DNA from 3 places in the Neobacillus sp. S1115 genome. Region 1 is predicted to be linked to each of the others. Evidence: a T-box and tRNA genes for the amino acid it is inferred to sense, from the RefSeq annotation. Region 1 holds a T-box; the other regions hold tRNA genes.
What was found. A T-box is a leader RNA that pairs with one kind of tRNA and senses whether it is charged. The one in region 1 lies ahead of thrS (threonine--tRNA ligase), so its partner is inferred to be a tRNA-Thr.

Region 1 (5,422 bases):
TTTGTGATGCTAAAGACCGATATGAAGCTGACAAAGGGGTACACCGGGACAATTGCCAGCAACTGGGCAAGGCTGCAAATAAAGACGGTCAAAGAAGCGATGGAGCAAGCCAAGAAGGAATCTCAAAAAACGGCCAAAAATAAACAGGCTACCGGAAAAACATCAAAGCAAAAGCCAATCCGGACGGAGTTTCTTCCAGAATGGTTTGACGAAGATCCATCCAAAAAGGCTGAGCCGCACAAGGAAACGACCAAAGATTTAGAAGCAAAAAAACGTGAAATAGAAGAAATGCTTAAGGCATTTGATGACTAGATGCTGGAGGTGAATTATGGAAAAGATCAACAAAACTCTAAAACGGTTAGCCTCACATGAGAATTTTCAAAAACGATTTGCGCAAATGCGTGAGGACACATTGGCCAATCCTGATGTCAGGGATTTTTTAAGGAAGCATCAGCAGGACCTCACGGAGGAGATTATTGAGAAAAGCCTGATGAAGCTTTATGAATATACGCAGCAAAGCAGGTACTGTCACAAGTGTGAAAGTCTTGAGGCATGTACCAACATGATGAAGGGGTATCATCCTGAATTAATTTTAACGAGGAGTTCCATCGATTTGCGGTATGACCGCTGTCCGCGAAAAATTATGGAAGATGAGAAGAGGAAAAATGAGAAACTCATTAAAAGTTTACATGTGCCAAAGGATATCCTGAATGCCTCGTTCGAGGAACTTGAACATGATGAGGAACGGATCGATGCCGTTCAGAAAGCTGCCGCTTTTTTACTGAAATATGAGCAGGGCAAGCCGGTGAAGGGACTTTATTTTTACGGGAAGTTTGGTGTTGGAAAGTCCTATTTATTAGGTGCCATTGCCAATAAACTTGCCAAAAAGCAGATTTCTTCGATGGTTGTCTATGTTCCGGAGTTGCTGCGGGAGATGAAAAGCTCCATCGCCGATTCGACTTTAAACGAAAAAATCGATGCGTTAAAAAAAGAGCCGATTTTAATGCTTGATGATATTGGTGCTGAAGCGATGTCCAGCTGGACGCGCGATGAAGTTCTTGGACCAATCCTGCAATTTCGCATGCTTGAGAGCCTGCCGACCTTCTTTACTTCTAATTTTGATTTTCAAGGGCTCGAGCACCATTTAACCTACAGCCAACGCGGCGAAGAGGAAAAAATGAAGGCCCGCCGCATAATGGAGCGAATTCGTTCTTTGAGCGAACCCGTAATGGTGGGCGGTTCCAACCGCAGAAATTAATGTTACAAGGGATTCCGGTATTCGCCGGAGTCCTTTTTTGCACTTTTAAAACTTCTATTTTGGCCAAGTCCCCCATATATATTAAAACAGAGATTCGGTTTTTAGGGGGGATTTGGTTGGCAGAAATCATCTTCCAAAATAAGATGGATGCAATCCGTTTTTATAATCATTTGCAAAAAGTATTAAATAATCTTCTTGATTATGAAAATATTCTTCTTTTTGAAGATCGACATATAGTGAAAATAATGGATGGCTCTTGTTCTGACCATTTATTTGCCAAGGTTAAAGACGCTTTTTATGAGTTTATTACATGTATTAAACGCGATGACTGGTTTATGGATATTTTGGAGCAGCAATTTTTTTACGAAGACCTGGAAGAACGGCAGCAAATTTTGGAGATTCTTTATTCCATTTTAGAAGGGCATCGCTTTGAACTGTCTTCTTTTTTACAGGAAAATAATGAGGAACCTAATATTAAGGAAGCCATTCATCATGTTTTTCAGGAAAATATTTCGTTCTCGTTTGATTCGTTTGCGAAATTTAGGTTGCGCTCGTATCTTCAGCTCCTTGAAAGCTATGTGGAGCTTTCAATTGATGAATATAAAATGGAGCAGGAATACCAAATGTTTGTGAATATGCTGAGAGATTTTTTGGCAAATCGGGAGCCGAAAATTGATGTGCTCCATCTATTATTTGATGATGAAATCACCTTTTACAATGAACATTTTGAAGAAATGAAACGAAGCGAATTGATACGTCTGATAGACCGAAAGCTGTTGGTGAATCATCCAGTTTACGTCGATTCGGCCTCGATTGCCCCGCTATTATCTTTGGCGCCGACATCTATTTTTCTTTATACAAATGATCCGGAGGCCCCGCTTGTCAGAACAATTAAGAATATTTTTGAGGAAAGAGTGAAGCTCAGGCAATTCGAGGCGCTTCGGGAAGTGAAAAATTGGGTAGGAAAAGCAACTTCCTCCGAAAACCATGGATAAAAAATACAAATTGTTAAAATAATTTGTTTTATGAAGTTGATTTTTTAAAACTAAATCATTATAATAACGTACATAGCTTATATCATAGTAAATGTAATGATAAGGACAACAGTATTTTTTTACGGTTTTTAGAGAGGGAGGACGCGGCTGAAAGCCTCCTAACACGAAAGAAATACTTACCACCTTTAAACTTCACCAGTGAACACTTCATTTTCTCATGAAGCTAGTAATTGTTGACGGCAATCAGCCGTTACCCTGACCTAAAGTCATTTTCAGTATGCCCTGTTGGCAGCTTCTGAAAATGAAAAATTGGGTGGAACCACGTGTTAATCAAAACTCGTCCCTATTCCTAGGGACGGGTTTTTTATTTTTTATTTTATAAGGAGGAATTGATGATGTCAGATGTTGTAAAAATTGCATTTCCTGATGGGGCAGTAAAGGAGTTCCCAAAAGGAACGACAACAGAAGATATTGCGGCATCCATCAGCCCTGGTCTGAAGAAAAAGGCTATTGCCGGCAAACTAAACGGTCAAATGTATGATCTTCGCCGTCCAATTCAAGAAGACGGTTCAATAGAAATCGTGACACCAGAATCTAAGGATGCCCTTGAGGTATTGCGCCACAGTACTGCCCACTTAATGGCACAGGCTGTTAAGCGTTTGTACCCGGGAGCGAAGCTTGGTGTCGGCCCGGTTATTGAAGGCGGATTTTATTACGATATGGATTTAGAGGAATCTCTGACACCTGAAGACCTTCCTAAAATCGAAAAGGAAATGGCGAAAATCGTTAGCGAGAACATTGAAGTTGTCCGCAAAGAAGTCAGCCGTTCCGAAGCGGTTCAGCTTTTTAAAGAAATCGACGATGAGTATAAGCTTGAGTTGATTGAAGCTATTCCTGATGATGAACAAGTAACGATTTATGAGCAGGGGGATTTCTTCGACCTATGCCGCGGTATCCATGTTCCATCAACTGGAAAAATTAAAGAATTTAAGCTGTTAAGCATTGCGGGTGCCTACTGGCGCGGCGACAGCAATAACAAAATGCTGCAACGCGTATACGGCACTGCCTTTTTCAAAAAGGAAGAGTTGGCTGAACATCTTCGTTTGCTTGAAGAAGCAAAAGAGCGTGACCACCGCAAGCTTGGTAAGGAGCTTAACTTATTTACTAATTCTCAAAAGGTAGGGCAAGGGTTGCCGCTTTGGCTGCCAAAGGGTGCAACAATCCGTCGTATCGTTGAGCGCTATATCGTGGACAAAGAGGTCAGCCTAGGCTATGACCATGTTTATACACCGATTATGGCAAACGTGGAGTTATATAAAACTTCCGGCCACTGGGATCATTACCATGAAGATATGTTCCCGGTAATGGAAATGGACAATGAGCAATTAGTGCTCCGCCCGATGAACTGCCCACACCATATGATGGTGTACAAAAATGCGATGCACAGCTACCGTGAGCTTCCAATTCGGATTGCTGAGTTAGGAACAATGCACCGTTATGAAATGTCTGGTGCTTTATCCGGATTACAGCGTGTCCGAGGGATGACTTTGAACGATGCGCATATCTTTGTTCGTCCGGATCAAATTAAGGAAGAATTCCAGCGCGTTGTTCGGCTGATTCTAGAGGTTTATAAAGATTTCGATATTAAGGAATATTCATTCCGATTATCGTATCGTGATCCTCAAGATAAGGAAAAGTACTTCGATGACGATGCGATGTGGGAAAAAGCACAAAGCATGTTAAAAGAAGCGATGGATGACCTTGGCCTTGATTATTTCGAAGCTGAAGGAGAAGCGGCATTCTACGGTCCTAAATTGGATGTTCAAGTCAGAACAGCTTTAGGTAAGGACGAAACATTGTCGACTGTGCAATTGGATTTCTTGCTGCCTGAACGTTTTGATTTAACTTATGTTGGTGAAGATGGCAAGCAGCACCGCCCAGTTGTTATCCACCGCGGTGTCGTTTCTACTATGGAACGGTTTGTTGCTTACTTGATTGAAGAATACAAGGGCGCATTCCCAACTTGGCTGGCGCCTGTACAGGTTCAAGTGATTCCTGTTTCGCCAGAAGCGCATTTTGATTATGCCCGAAAGGTACAGGAACAGCTTAAGGCTGCAGGCTTCCGCGTTGAATTGGACGGCCGTGATGAAAAAATCGGCTATAAGATCCGCGAAGCGCAAATGCAAAAAATCCCTTATATGCTGGTTGTCGGCGACAAGGAAGTCGAGGAAAACGCTGTTAACGTACGTAAATATGGCGAGCAGAAGTCTGAGACTAAGGCGTTTGAGGAGTTTCTTGCTGGGTTGAAGGCGGAAGTGCAGAAATAATTTTAGGAGGGGAGAGCAATCTCCCTTTTTGGTTTTTTAAGGACAAAACTGCTTGAAATAGAGACGGAAGTGTCCGAATCAGCGTAACCTTCGGACAAAATCGATAGAAAAAGAGATGAAAGTGTCCGAACCCGGGCAACCTTCGGACAAAAACGATTGAAAAAGCGATGGAAGTGTCCGAACCCGGGTAAACTTCGGACAAAACCGGTTGAAAAAGCGATGAAAGTGTCCGAACCCGGGTAAACTTCGGACAAAACCAGTTGAAAAAGCGATGGAAGTGTCCGAACCCGGGTAAACTTCGGACAAAACCGATTGAAAAAGCGATGAAAGTGTCCGAACCCGGGCAACCATCGGACAAAACCGGTTAAAAAAGCGATGGAAGTGTCCGAACCTGAGTAACCATCGGACAAAACCAGTTAAAAAAGAGGCGGAAGTGTCCGAACCTGGGTAACCTTCGGACAAAATTGTCCCGGACTTACTCATAAAAAGTATTTGAACTAATCCCGATTGGTCTTCTGTCAAGAAAGTGGACAGTAAAATTTAAGACTTTTAGAAACCAAACCACTACCGCACTTCGTTTGGTACGGTATTAGAAATGATCAGTCGAAAAGCATGACTGCTCATTTCCTAACACCAAATGGCTATATTATGAGGTATATGCAACTTCATCTTGCCGGTGGTTTCTCTCGAATTGATTCGGTGAATTGTGCCCTAAAGTAGAGTGTTTTCGTTTTTCATTATAAAAACTATTTAAATAATGATTAATGGCTTTTACGGCTTCAGCCCTGGTCTTAAAGCGTCTTCTGTAGATCAAGTCTTTCTTGATTGTGGCATGAAAAGAC
Region 2 (5,422 bases), 150 kb from region 1:
GAACCGGCGAGTTACGATTGCATGCGAGGTTAAGTTGAAGAGACGGAGCCGCAGCGAAAGCGAGTCTGAATAGGGCGAATTAGTATGTAGTCGTAGACCCGAAACCAGGTGATCTACCCATGTCCAGGGTGAAGTCCAGGTAACACTGGATGGAGGCCCGAACCCACGCACGTTGAAAAGTGCGGGGATGAGGTGTGGGTAGCGGAGAAATTCCAATCGAACTTGGAGATAGCTGGTTCTCTCCGAAATAGCTTTAGGGCTAGCCTCACGTAGTTAGAGTCTTGGAGGTAGAGCACTGTTTGGACTAGGGGCCCTCATCGGGTTACCGAATTCAGACAAACTCCGAATGCCAATGACTTATCCGTGGGAGTCAGACTGCGAGTGATAAGATCCGTAGTCAAAAGGGAAACAGCCCAGACCACCAGCTAAGGTCCCAAAGTATACGTTAAGTGGAAAAGGATGTGGAGTTGCTTAGACAACCAGGATGTTGGCTTAGAAGCAGCCACCATTTAAAGAGTGCGTAATAGCTCACTGGTCGAGTGACTCTGCGCCGAAAATGTACCGGGGCTAAACGTATCACCGAAGCTGTGGGTGGACACCTTGTGGTGTCCGCGGTAGGAGAGCGTTCTAAGGGCGTTGAAGCTAGACCGTAAGGACTGGTGGAGCGCTTAGAAGTGAGAATGCCGGTATGAGTAGCGAAAGATGAGTGAGAATCTCATCCACCGTATGCCTAAGGTTTCCTGAGGAAGGCTCGTCCGCTCAGGGTTAGTCGGGACCTAAGCCGAGGCCGAAAGGCGTAGGCGATGGACAACAGGTTGATATTCCTGTACCACCTCTTTATCGTTTGAGTGATGGGGGGACGCAGGAGGATAGGGTAAGCGCACTGCTGGATATGTGCGTGCAAGCAGTTAGGCTGGCAAGTAGGAAAATCCGCTTGCCATAAGGCTGAGCTGTGATGCCGAGGGAATTATAGTACCGAAGTTCCTGATTCCACACTGCCAAGAAAAGCCTCTAGCGAGATAAAAGGTGCCCGTACCGCAAACCGACACAGGTAGGCGAGGAGAGAATCCTAAGGTGAGCGAGAGAACTCTCGTTAAGGAACTCGGCAAAATGACCCCGTAACTTCGGGAGAAGGGGTGCTTTTTGGGGTGAATAGCCCCGAAGAGCCGCAGTGAATAGGCCCAGGCGACTGTTTAGCAAAAACACAGGTCTCTGCAAAGCCGCAAGGCGAAGTATAGGGGCTGACGCCTGCCCGGTGCTGGAAGGTTAAGAGGAGGGGTTAGCGCAAGCGAAGCTCTGAATCGAAGCCCCAGTAAACGGCGGCCGTAACTATAACGGTCCTAAGGTAGCGAAATTCCTTGTCGGGTAAGTTCCGACCCGCACGAAAGGCGTAACGATCTGGGCACTGTCTCAACGAGAGACTCGGTGAAATTATAGTACCTGTGAAGATGCAGGTTACCCGCGACAGGACGGAAAGACCCCATGGAGCTTTACTGTAGCCTGATATTGAATTTTGGTACAGCTTGTACAGGATAGGTAGGAGCCTGAGAAGCCGGAGCGCCAGCTTCGGTGGAGGCGTCGGTGGGATACTACCCTGGCTGTATTGAAATTCTAACCCGCACCCCTGATCGGGGTGGGAGACAGTGTCAGGTGGGCAGTTTGACTGGGGCGGTCGCCTCCTAAAGTGTAACGGAGGCGCCCAAAGGTTCCCTCAGAATGGTTGGAAATCATTCGCAGAGTGTAAAGGCACAAGGGAGCTTGACTGCGAGACCTACAAGTCGAGCAGGGACGAAAGTCGGGCTTAGTGATCCGGTGGTTCCGCATGGAAGGGCCATCGCTCAACGGATAAAAGCTACCCTGGGGATAACAGGCTTATCTCCCCCAAGAGTCCACATCGACGGGGAGGTTTGGCACCTCGATGTCGGCTCATCGCATCCTGGGGCTGTAGTCGGTCCCAAGGGTTGGGCTGTTCGCCCATTAAAGCGGTACGCGAGCTGGGTTCAGAACGTCGTGAGACAGTTCGGTCCCTATCCGTCGTGGGCGCAGGAAATTTGAGAGGAGCTGTCCTTAGTACGAGAGGACCGGGATGGACGCACCGCTGGTGTACCAGTTGTCTTGCCAAAGGCATCGCTGGGTAGCTATGTGCGGACGGGATAAGTGCTGAAAGCATCTAAGCATGAAGCCCCCCTCGAGATGAGATTTCCCATAGCGTCAAGCTAGTAAGATCCCTGAAAGATGATCAGGTTGATAGGTCAGAGGTGGAAGCGCGGTGACGTGTGGAGCTGACTGATACTAATCGATCGAGGACTTAACCAAGTCATGTTTTTAGGTGAACTCGTTCTTATTAACTTCTTCTGCATTATCTAGTTTTGAGGGAATGAAAAATTTTAAATTTCCTCTTGCAAAATATGAAATAGACATTATAATAAAATAGTGTCTGATAAATGGTCTGGTAGTAATGGCGAGAAGGTCACACCCGTTCCCATCCCGAACACGGAAGTTAAGCTTCTCAGCGCCGATGGTAGTTGGGACGCAAGTCCCTGTGAGAGTAGGACGCTGCCAGGCTGTTAAATGGAGGATTAGCTCAGCTGGGAGAGCATCTGCCTTACAAGCAGAGGGTCGGCGGTTCGATCCCGTCATCCTCCACCATAATAATTTAATTATCATTTTGCCGGCTTAGCTCAATTGGTAGAGCAACTGACTTGTAATCAGTAGGTTGAGGGTTCAAGTCCTTTAGCCGGCACCTTGAGCCATTAGCTCAGTCGGTAGAGCATCTGACTTTTAATCAGAGGGTCGAAGGTTCGAGTCCTTCATGGCTCACCATTTAAATATGCGGGTGTGGCGGAATTGGCAGACGCACCAGACTTAGGATCTGGCGCCGCAAGGCGTGGGGGTTCGACTCCCTTCACCCGCACCATTTATATATTGCGGAAGTAGTTCAGTGGTAGAACACCACCTTGCCAAGGTGGGGGTCGCGGGTTCGAATCCCGTCTTCCGCTCCAAAATTGCCGGGGTGGCGGAACTGGCAGACGCACAGGACTTAAAATCCTGCGGTAGGTGACTACCGTACCGGTTCGATTCCGGTCCTCGGCACCATTTAAAATCAAGATGCGCCCGTAGCTCAATTGGATAGAGCGTCTGACTACGGATCAGAAGGTTATGGGTTCGACTCCTGTCGGGCGCGCCATTTAAATTTAATAGTACGGGAAATAGCTCAGCTTGGTAGAGCACTTGGTTTGGGACCAAGGGGTCGCAGGTTCGAATCCTGTTTTCCCGACCATTCTCACTAAATTCAATGGGGCCTTAGCTCAGCTGGGAGAGCGCCTGCTTTGCACGCAGGAGGTCAGCGGTTCGATCCCGCTAGGCTCCACCATTTAATTTTAATATGTAATTTGGCGGTGTAGCTCAGCTGGCTAGAGCGTACGGTTCATACCCGTAAGGTCGGGGGTTCGATCCCCTCCGCCGCTACCAAGATTATTAGGACCTTTAGCTCAGCTGGTTAGAGCAACGAGCAAGGCTCCGCTGAATATGCTACGAGTTGTACCCATCGAGCTGCTGCTTGAATTTGCTTTCTGAGATGGGGACAGACGGGTTTTAACCATATAGGTTAAAGAACTTTAACTTGGACCTTTAGCTCAGCTGGTTAGAGCAGACGGCTCATAACCGTCCGGTCGTAGGTTCGAGTCCTACAAGGTCCACCATTAGTTTCATATTTTATGGAGGAATACCCAAGTTTGGCTGAAGGGATCGGTCTTGAAAACCGACAGGCGGGTTAAACCGCGCGGGGGTTCGAATCCCTCTTCCTCCGCCATAAAACATTTTATACTTTTTATTATCGCGGGGTGGAGCAGTCCGGTAGCTCGTCGGGCTCATAACCCGAAGGTCGCAGGTTCAAATCCTGCCCCCGCAATCCGGTCTGGTAGTTCAGTTGGTTAGAATGCCTGCCTGTCACGCAGGAGGTCGCGGGTTCGAGTCCCGTCCAGACCGCCACTAAAGTGGCTCAGTAGCTCAGTCGGTAGAGCAAAGGACTGAAAATCCTTGTGTCGGCGGTTCGATTCCGTCCTGAGCCACCTTTATTTTTAAAAACATCACGGCGGTTGTGGCGAAGTGGTTAACGCATCGGATTGTGGTTCCGACATTCGTGGGTTCGATTCCCATCAGCCGCCCCATTATAATGCGGGTGTAGTTTAGTGGTAAAACCACAGCCTTCCAAGCTGTTGTTGTGGGTTCGATTCCCATCACCCGCTCCATTATGGGCCTATAGCTCAGCTGGTTAGAGCGCACGCCTGATAAGCGTGAGGTCGATGGTTCGAGTCCATTTAGGCCCACCATAGTATTATTCCGCAGTAGCTCAGTGGTAGAGCTATCGGCTGTTAACCGATCGGTCGTAGGTTCGAGTCCTACCTGCGGAGCCATATAGAGAAGTACCCAAGTGGCTCAAGGGGCTCCCCTGCTAAGGGAGTAGGTCGCGTAAGCGGCGCGAGGGTTCGAATCCCTTCTTCTCTGCCATTTGGCCCCTTGGTCAAGCGGTTAAGACACCGCCCTTTCACGGCGGTAACACGGGTTCGAATCCCGTAGGGGTCATACGAAAAAGCTGATGACAATATGTCATCAGCTTTTTTGTTGTTTTTGAACATGCAAATCATTATATTAATATAACCTCTTTGCTATCTCTGCAATGCAATAAAGTGTTGAAATCGCTTGCAAGACTTCAATTTTCCGCAAATAAAGTTATCTATTTTTTCAAAAATTGAATAACTTTTCAAACTACTTTAACAAAAAAATCACAAAAAAACTTAATAGATTCCTGTCGAAACACGAGAGATTTTTTGTCGTATCCTGGTGATAGCTGTCAAAAAACATCTAATAGTGGAGCCATTCCCCGCTTGCTGTCAGAAAAGATAAAAAAGTTTTACAAGGAATATTTGTTATTTGCACTTATAATTGGTTTTTGAAATACATAATTTCAGGTGAGGATGAGGAGAGCCATGGCAGTGAATACATTTTTTCCGACTGATTACCAACTTCACTTATTTCACGAGGGAAATCTTTTTCAAAGTCATCAGCTTTTTGGCGCTCATATCTTTAAGGATTCCGCAGAGACTTATACACGATTTTGCGTTTGGGCTCCGAATGCCCTCCAAGTAAGGCTTGTGGGGGATTTTAATCACTGGAATGGTGATGGATATGAATTACAAAAAGTAAATGGTGAGGGTGTATGGATTATTGTCATCAAGCAAAATCTAGATGGCTGCAATTATAAATATGAAATCACCACAAAATCAAAGAAACAATTGTTAAAAGCAGATCCCTATGCTTTTTACTCAGAATTAAGGCCAAATACAGCCTCTGTCGTTTATTCGCTTGAGGGCTATAAATGGCAGGACACTCAATGGATGAACCGCAAAGCACAATCGAACTT
Region 3 (5,422 bases), 1.7 Mb from region 1:
GCCATATTTTTGGAGCGGAAGACGGGATTCGAACCCGCGACCCCCACCTTGGCAAGGTGGTGTTCTACCACTGAACTACTTCCGCATATTGGCTGGGCTAGCAGGATTTGAACCTACGAATGACGGAGTCAAAGTCCGTTGCCTTACCGCTTGGCTATAGCCCAATAATGGAGCGGGTGATGGGAATCGAACCCACAACAACAGCTTGGAAGGCTGTGGTTTTACCACTAAACTACACCCGCAATAGATGGGGCGGCTGATGGGAATCGAACCCACGAATGTCGGAACCACAATCCGATGCGTTAACCACTTCGCCACAACCGCCGTGATGTTTTTAAAATAAAGGTGGCTCAGGACGGAATCGAACCGCCGACACAAGGATTTTCAGTCCTTTGCTCTACCGACTGAGCTACTGAGCCACTTTAGTGGCGGTCTGGACGGGACTCGAACCCGCGACCTCCTGCGTGACAGGCAGGCATTCTAACCAACTGAACTACCAGACCGAATTGCGGGGACAGGATTTGAACCTGTGACCTTCGGGTTATGAGCCCGACGAGCTACCGGACTGCTCCACCCCGCGATAATAAAAAAGTATTAAGTTTACGCCATGCTAAAAGCTAACGTAGGACTGTATCAATCTCAGAAAGCTTACTCAAGCAGCAGCTCGATTGATACAACTCGCAGACTATTCACAGAAGCAACGCTCGTTGCTCCACCCCGCGATAATAAGAAATATTTAGAAACGATATACATAAAGCTTACGTCTGACTGTATCAATCTTCAAAAGTATATTCAAAAAAGAGTTCAATTGATACACTCTAAAATAAATAACAGTCTTATGGCGGAGGAAGAGGGATTCGAACCCCCGCGCGGTTTAACCCACCTGTCGGTTTTCAAGACCGATCCCTTCAGCCGGACTTGGGTATTCCTCCGTAAAACATATTTGGTAGCGGCGGAGGGGATCGAACCCCCGACCTTACGGGTATGAACCGTACGCTCTAGCCAGCTGAGCTACACCGCCAACATTCATTTATAATATTCAATGGTGGAGCCTAGCGGGATCGAACCGCTGACCTCCTGCGTGCAAAGCAGGCGCTCTCCCAGCTGAGCTAAGGCCCCATAAGTTTTTAAAGAATGGTCGGGAAGACAGGATTCGAACCTGCGACCCCTTGGTCCCAAACCAAGTGCTCTACCAAGCTGAGCTACTTCCCGAATTATAAAATTTGATGGCGCGCCCGACAGGAGTCGAACCCATAACCTTCTGATCCGTAGTCAGACGCTCTATCCAATTGAGCTACGGGCGCATTATTTGTTAATTTGAAAAATTGGAGCCTACCACTGAACTACTTCCGCAAATAAATGGTGCGGGTGAAGGGAGTCGAACCCCCACGCCCGAAGGCGCCAGATCCTAAGTCTGGTGCGTCTGCCAATTCCGCCACACCCGCAAAAGTAGTAATTATTTGAAGTGGTGCCGGCTAAAGGACTTGAACCCTCAACCTACTGATTACAAGTCAGTTGCTCTACCAATTGAGCTAAGCCGGCATATATGGTGGAGGATGACGGGATCGAACCGCCGACCCTCTGCTTGTAAGGCAGATGCTCTCCCAGCTGAGCTAATCCTCCATTTATGTGGTGACCCCTACGGGATTCGAACCCGTGTTACCGCCGTGAAAGGGCGGTGTCTTAACCGCTTGACCAAGGGGCCATTTAGAAAAATTTTTATTATGGCGGAGAGCAAGGGATTTGAACCCTTGATACGCGGTTAACGTATACACGATTTCCAATCGTGCTCCTTCGGCCACTCGGACAGCTCTCCATAATATGAAAGAAGCGACAGTGAATATCTTCGCACATCTCTACTTTTATAACAATGACTAATTTCTTCCAAATTCATTATAGGGGAAGAAAAAAGACGAGAAAGTAAAATTTCTGTCTTAGCCCGGCAGCGTCCTACTCTCACAGGGGCTTTCGCCCCAACTACCATCGGCGCTGAGAAGCTTAACTTCCGTGTTCGGGATGGGAACGGGTGTGACCTTCTCGCCATTGCTACCGGACCTATTGAATCAGAGGTTTCATTCCCTCAAAACTAGATAACTCAGAAGAAGTTTTATAAGAACGAGTTGCCATTTTACATTGATGATTGTCTAGCTCCAGCGTCCAGCAACTAATGTCCTTCGGTCTTTTCCCTACGATAAGTCAACATCGATTCGCTTCGCTCATCGTGTTTCCTTTATCTCAGTCAAAGCCCTCCAGGCCATACGTTGCTAACCGGCCGCTTCCGCTTTTCGATTTTGGTTAAGTCCTCGATCGATTAGTATCAGTCAGCTCCACACGTCACCGCGCTTCCACCTCTGACCTATCAACCTGATCATCTTTCAGGGATCTTACTAGCTTGACGCTATGGGAAATCTCATCTCGAGGGGGGCTTCATGCTTAGATGCTTTCAGCACTTATCCCGTCCGCACATAGCTACCCAGCGATGCCTTTGGCAAGACAACTGGTACACCAGCGGTGCGTCCATCCCGGTCCTCTCGTACTAAGGACAGCTCCTCTCAAATTTCCTGCGCCCACGACGGATAGGGACCGAACTGTCTCACGACGTTCTGAACCCAGCTCGCGTACCGCTTTAATGGGCGAACAGCCCAACCCTTGGGACCGACTACAGCCCCAGGATGCGATGAGCCGACATCGAGGTGCCAAACCTCCCCGTCGATGTGGACTCTTGGGGGAGATAAGCCTGTTATCCCCAGGGTAGCTTTTATCCGTTGAGCGATGGCCCTTCCATGCGGAACCACCGGATCACTAAGCCCGACTTTCGTCCCTGCTCGACTTGTAGGTCTCGCAGTCAAGCTCCCTTGTGCCTTTACACTCTGCGAATGATTTCCAACCATTCTGAGGGAACCTTTGGGCGCCTCCGTTACACTTTAGGAGGCGACCGCCCCAGTCAAACTGCCCACCTGACACTGTCTCCCACCCCGATCAGGGGTGCGGGTTAGAATTTCAATACAGCCAGGGTAGTATCCCACCGACGCCTCCACCGAAGCTGGCGCTCCGGTTTCTCAGGCTCCTACCTATCCTGTACAAGCTGTACCAAAATTCAATATCAGGCTACAGTAAAGCTCCATGGGGTCTTTCCGTCCTGTCGCGGGTAACCTGCATCTTCACAGGTACTATAATTTCACCGAGTCTCTCGTTGAGACAGTGCCCAGATCGTTACGCCTTTCGTGCGGGTCGGAACTTACCCGACAAGGAATTTCGCTACCTTAGGACCGTTATAGTTACGGCCGCCGTTTACTGGGGCTTCGATTCAGAGCTTCGCTTAGCAGCTAACCCCTCCTCTTAACCTTCCAGCACCGGGCAGGCGTCAGCCCCTATACTTCGCCTTGCGGCTTTGCAGAGACCTGTGTTTTTGCTAAACAGTCGCCTGGGCCTATTCACTGCGGCTCTTCGGGGCTATTCACCCCAAAAAGCACCCCTTCTCCCGAAGTTACGGGGTCATTTTGCCGAGTTCCTTAACGAGAGTTCTCTCGCTCACCTTAGGATTCTCTCCTCGCCTACCTGTGTCGGTTTGCGGTACGGGCACCTTTTATCTCGCTAGAGGCTTTTCTTGGCAGTGTGGAATCAGGAACTTCGGTACTATAATTCCCTCGGCATCACAGCTCGAGCCTGTTCGGTGAACGGATTTTCCTATTCACCAGCCTAACTGCTTGCACGCACATATCCAGCAGTGCGCTTACCCTATCCTCCTGCGTCCCCCCATCACTCAAACGATAAAGAGGTGGTACAGGAATATCAACCTGTTGTCCATCGCCTACGCCTTTCGGCCTCGGCTTAGGTCCCGACTAACCCTGAGCGGACGAGCCTTCCTCAGGAAACCTTAGGCATACGGTGGATGAGATTCTCACTCATCTTTCGCTACTCATACCGGCATTCTCACTTCTAAGCGCTCCACCAGTCCTTACGGTCTAGCTTCAACGCCCTTAGAACGCTCTCCTACCGCGGACACCATAAGGTGTCCACCCACAGCTTCGGTGATACGTTTAGCCCCGGTACATTTTCGGCGCAGAGTCACTCGACCAGTGAGCTATTACGCACTCTTTAAATGGTGGCTGCTTCTAAGCCAACATCCTGGTTGTCTAAGCAACTCCACATCCTTTTCCACTTAACGTATACTTTGGGACCTTAGCTGGTGGTCTGGGCTGTTTCCCTTTTGACTACGGATCTTATCACTCGCAGTCTGACTCCCACGGATAAGTCATTGGCATTCGGAGTTTGTCTGAATTCGGTAACCCGATGAGGGCCCCTAGTCCAAACAGTGCTCTACCTCCAAGACTCTAACTACGTGAGGCTAGCCCTAAAGCTATTTCGGAGAGAACCAGCTATCTCCAAGTTCGATTGGAATTTCTCCGCTACCCACACCTCATCCCCGCACTTTTCAACGTGCGTGGGTTCGGGCCTCCATCCAGTGTTACCTGGACTTCACCCTGGACATGGGTAGATCACCTGGTTTCGGGTCTACGACTACATACTAATTCGCCCTATTCAGACTCGCTTTCGCTGCGGCTCCGTCTCTTCAACTTAACCTCGCATGCAATCGTAACTCGCCGGTTCATTCTACAAAAGGCACGCCATCACCCATGAACGGGCTCTGACTACTTGTAGGCACACGGTTTCAGGATCTCTTTCACTCCCCTTCCGGGGTGCTTTTCACCTTTCCCTCACGGTACTGGTTCACTATCGGTCACTAGGGAGTATTTAGCCTTGGGAGATGGTCCTCCCTGCTTCCGACCGGATTTCACGTGTCCGGCCGTACTCAGGATCCACTCAGGAGGGAACGAAGTTTCAACTACAGGGCTTTTACCTTCTATGGCCGGCCTTTCCAGACCGCTTCATCTACCCCGTTCCTTTGTAACTCCATGTTGAGTGTCCTACAACCCCGAAAGGCAAGCCTTTCGGTTTGGGCTGTTCCCGTTTCGCTCGCCGCTACTCAGGGAATCGCGTTTGCTTTCTCTTCCTCCGGGTACTTAGATGTTTCAGTTCCCCGGGTCTGCCTTCAATACCCTATGTATTCAGGTAAAGATACTGTTCCATTACGAACAGTGGGTTTCCCCATTCGGAAATCTCCGGATCTGCGCTTACTTACAGCTCCCCGAAGCATATCGGTGTTAGTCCCGTCCTTCATCGGCTCCTAGTGCCAAGGCATTCACCGTGCGCCCTTTCTAACTTAACCTAAAAGGTTTTACTTACTCTTAAAAATAAGAGAGAAAAACTAAAATGGCGATTACTCGGTTCTTACTTGGTTACTTCTTCTTTTACGATTATCTAGTTTTCAAGGAACAAAAAGTTTTGAGAGATAATTCCCTCAAAACTAAACAAACAAGAAACAATCAAACAAACATGTATTGTCTGGCTCATATGTCCA

Region 2: it encodes a tRNA-Thr, which carries the amino acid that the T-box ahead of thrS (threonine--tRNA ligase) is inferred to sense. The anticodon was not compared.
Region 3: it encodes a tRNA-Thr, which carries the amino acid that the T-box ahead of thrS (threonine--tRNA ligase) is inferred to sense. The anticodon was not compared.

What each region holds. Positions count from the first base shown of each region.
Region 1 is NZ_AP038275.1:4,883,531-4,888,952, reverse strand. It holds gene ACZ5B7_RS23940 (replication initiation and membrane attachment family protein) at 1-312, shown strand, start outside; gene dnaI (primosomal protein DnaI) at 329-1,258, shown strand; gene ACZ5B7_RS23930 (putative sporulation protein YtxC) at 1,375-2,253, shown strand; T-box leader at 2,341-2,601, shown strand; gene thrS (threonine--tRNA ligase) at 2,649-4,580, shown strand; gene ACZ5B7_RS23920 (IS3 family transposase) at 5,227-5,422, opposite strand, start outside.
Region 2 is NZ_AP038275.1:5,035,524-5,040,945, reverse strand. It holds rRNA gene ACZ5B7_RS24770 (23S ribosomal RNA) at 1-2,316, shown strand, start outside; rRNA gene rrf (5S ribosomal RNA) at 2,449-2,565, shown strand; tRNA gene ACZ5B7_RS24760 (tRNA-Val) at 2,574-2,649, shown strand; tRNA gene ACZ5B7_RS24755 (tRNA-Thr) at 2,671-2,743, shown strand; tRNA gene ACZ5B7_RS24750 (tRNA-Lys) at 2,748-2,823, shown strand; tRNA gene ACZ5B7_RS24745 (tRNA-Leu) at 2,833-2,917, shown strand; tRNA gene ACZ5B7_RS24740 (tRNA-Gly) at 2,928-3,002, shown strand; tRNA gene ACZ5B7_RS24735 (tRNA-Leu) at 3,008-3,096, shown strand; tRNA gene ACZ5B7_RS24730 (tRNA-Arg) at 3,111-3,187, shown strand; tRNA gene ACZ5B7_RS24725 (tRNA-Pro) at 3,204-3,280, shown strand; tRNA gene ACZ5B7_RS24720 (tRNA-Ala) at 3,298-3,373, shown strand; tRNA gene ACZ5B7_RS24715 (tRNA-Met) at 3,395-3,471, shown strand; tRNA gene ACZ5B7_RS24710 (tRNA-Ile) at 3,625-3,701, shown strand; tRNA gene ACZ5B7_RS24705 (tRNA-Ser) at 3,719-3,811, shown strand; tRNA gene ACZ5B7_RS24700 (tRNA-Met) at 3,837-3,910, shown strand; tRNA gene ACZ5B7_RS24695 (tRNA-Asp) at 3,914-3,990, shown strand; tRNA gene ACZ5B7_RS24690 (tRNA-Phe) at 3,998-4,070, shown strand; tRNA gene ACZ5B7_RS24685 (tRNA-His) at 4,094-4,169, shown strand; tRNA gene ACZ5B7_RS24680 (tRNA-Gly) at 4,177-4,250, shown strand; tRNA gene ACZ5B7_RS24675 (tRNA-Ile) at 4,255-4,331, shown strand; tRNA gene ACZ5B7_RS24670 (tRNA-Asn) at 4,341-4,415, shown strand; tRNA gene ACZ5B7_RS24665 (tRNA-Ser) at 4,419-4,509, shown strand; tRNA gene ACZ5B7_RS24660 (tRNA-Glu) at 4,513-4,584, shown strand; gene glgB (1,4-alpha-glucan branching protein GlgB) at 4,989-5,422, shown strand, end outside.
Region 3 is NZ_AP038275.1:3,174,775-3,180,196, forward strand. It holds tRNA gene ACZ5B7_RS15355 (tRNA-Cys) at 1-3, opposite strand, end outside; tRNA gene ACZ5B7_RS15360 (tRNA-Gly) at 11-85, opposite strand; tRNA gene ACZ5B7_RS15365 (tRNA-Gln) at 90-164, opposite strand; tRNA gene ACZ5B7_RS15370 (tRNA-Gly) at 169-242, opposite strand; tRNA gene ACZ5B7_RS15375 (tRNA-His) at 249-324, opposite strand; tRNA gene ACZ5B7_RS15380 (tRNA-Phe) at 347-419, opposite strand; tRNA gene ACZ5B7_RS15385 (tRNA-Asp) at 427-503, opposite strand; tRNA gene ACZ5B7_RS15390 (tRNA-Met) at 507-580, opposite strand; tRNA gene ACZ5B7_RS15395 (tRNA-Ser) at 840-932, opposite strand; tRNA gene ACZ5B7_RS15400 (tRNA-Met) at 945-1,021, opposite strand; tRNA gene ACZ5B7_RS15405 (tRNA-Ala) at 1,044-1,119, opposite strand; tRNA gene ACZ5B7_RS15410 (tRNA-Pro) at 1,136-1,212, opposite strand; tRNA gene ACZ5B7_RS15415 (tRNA-Arg) at 1,228-1,304, opposite strand; tRNA gene ACZ5B7_RS15420 (tRNA-Leu) at 1,361-1,445, opposite strand; tRNA gene ACZ5B7_RS15425 (tRNA-Thr) at 1,467-1,542, opposite strand; tRNA gene ACZ5B7_RS15430 (tRNA-Val) at 1,548-1,623, opposite strand; tRNA gene ACZ5B7_RS15435 (tRNA-Glu) at 1,631-1,705, opposite strand; tRNA gene ACZ5B7_RS15440 (tRNA-Ser) at 1,726-1,816, opposite strand; rRNA gene rrf (5S ribosomal RNA) at 1,938-2,054, opposite strand; rRNA gene ACZ5B7_RS15450 (23S ribosomal RNA) at 2,292-5,230, opposite strand.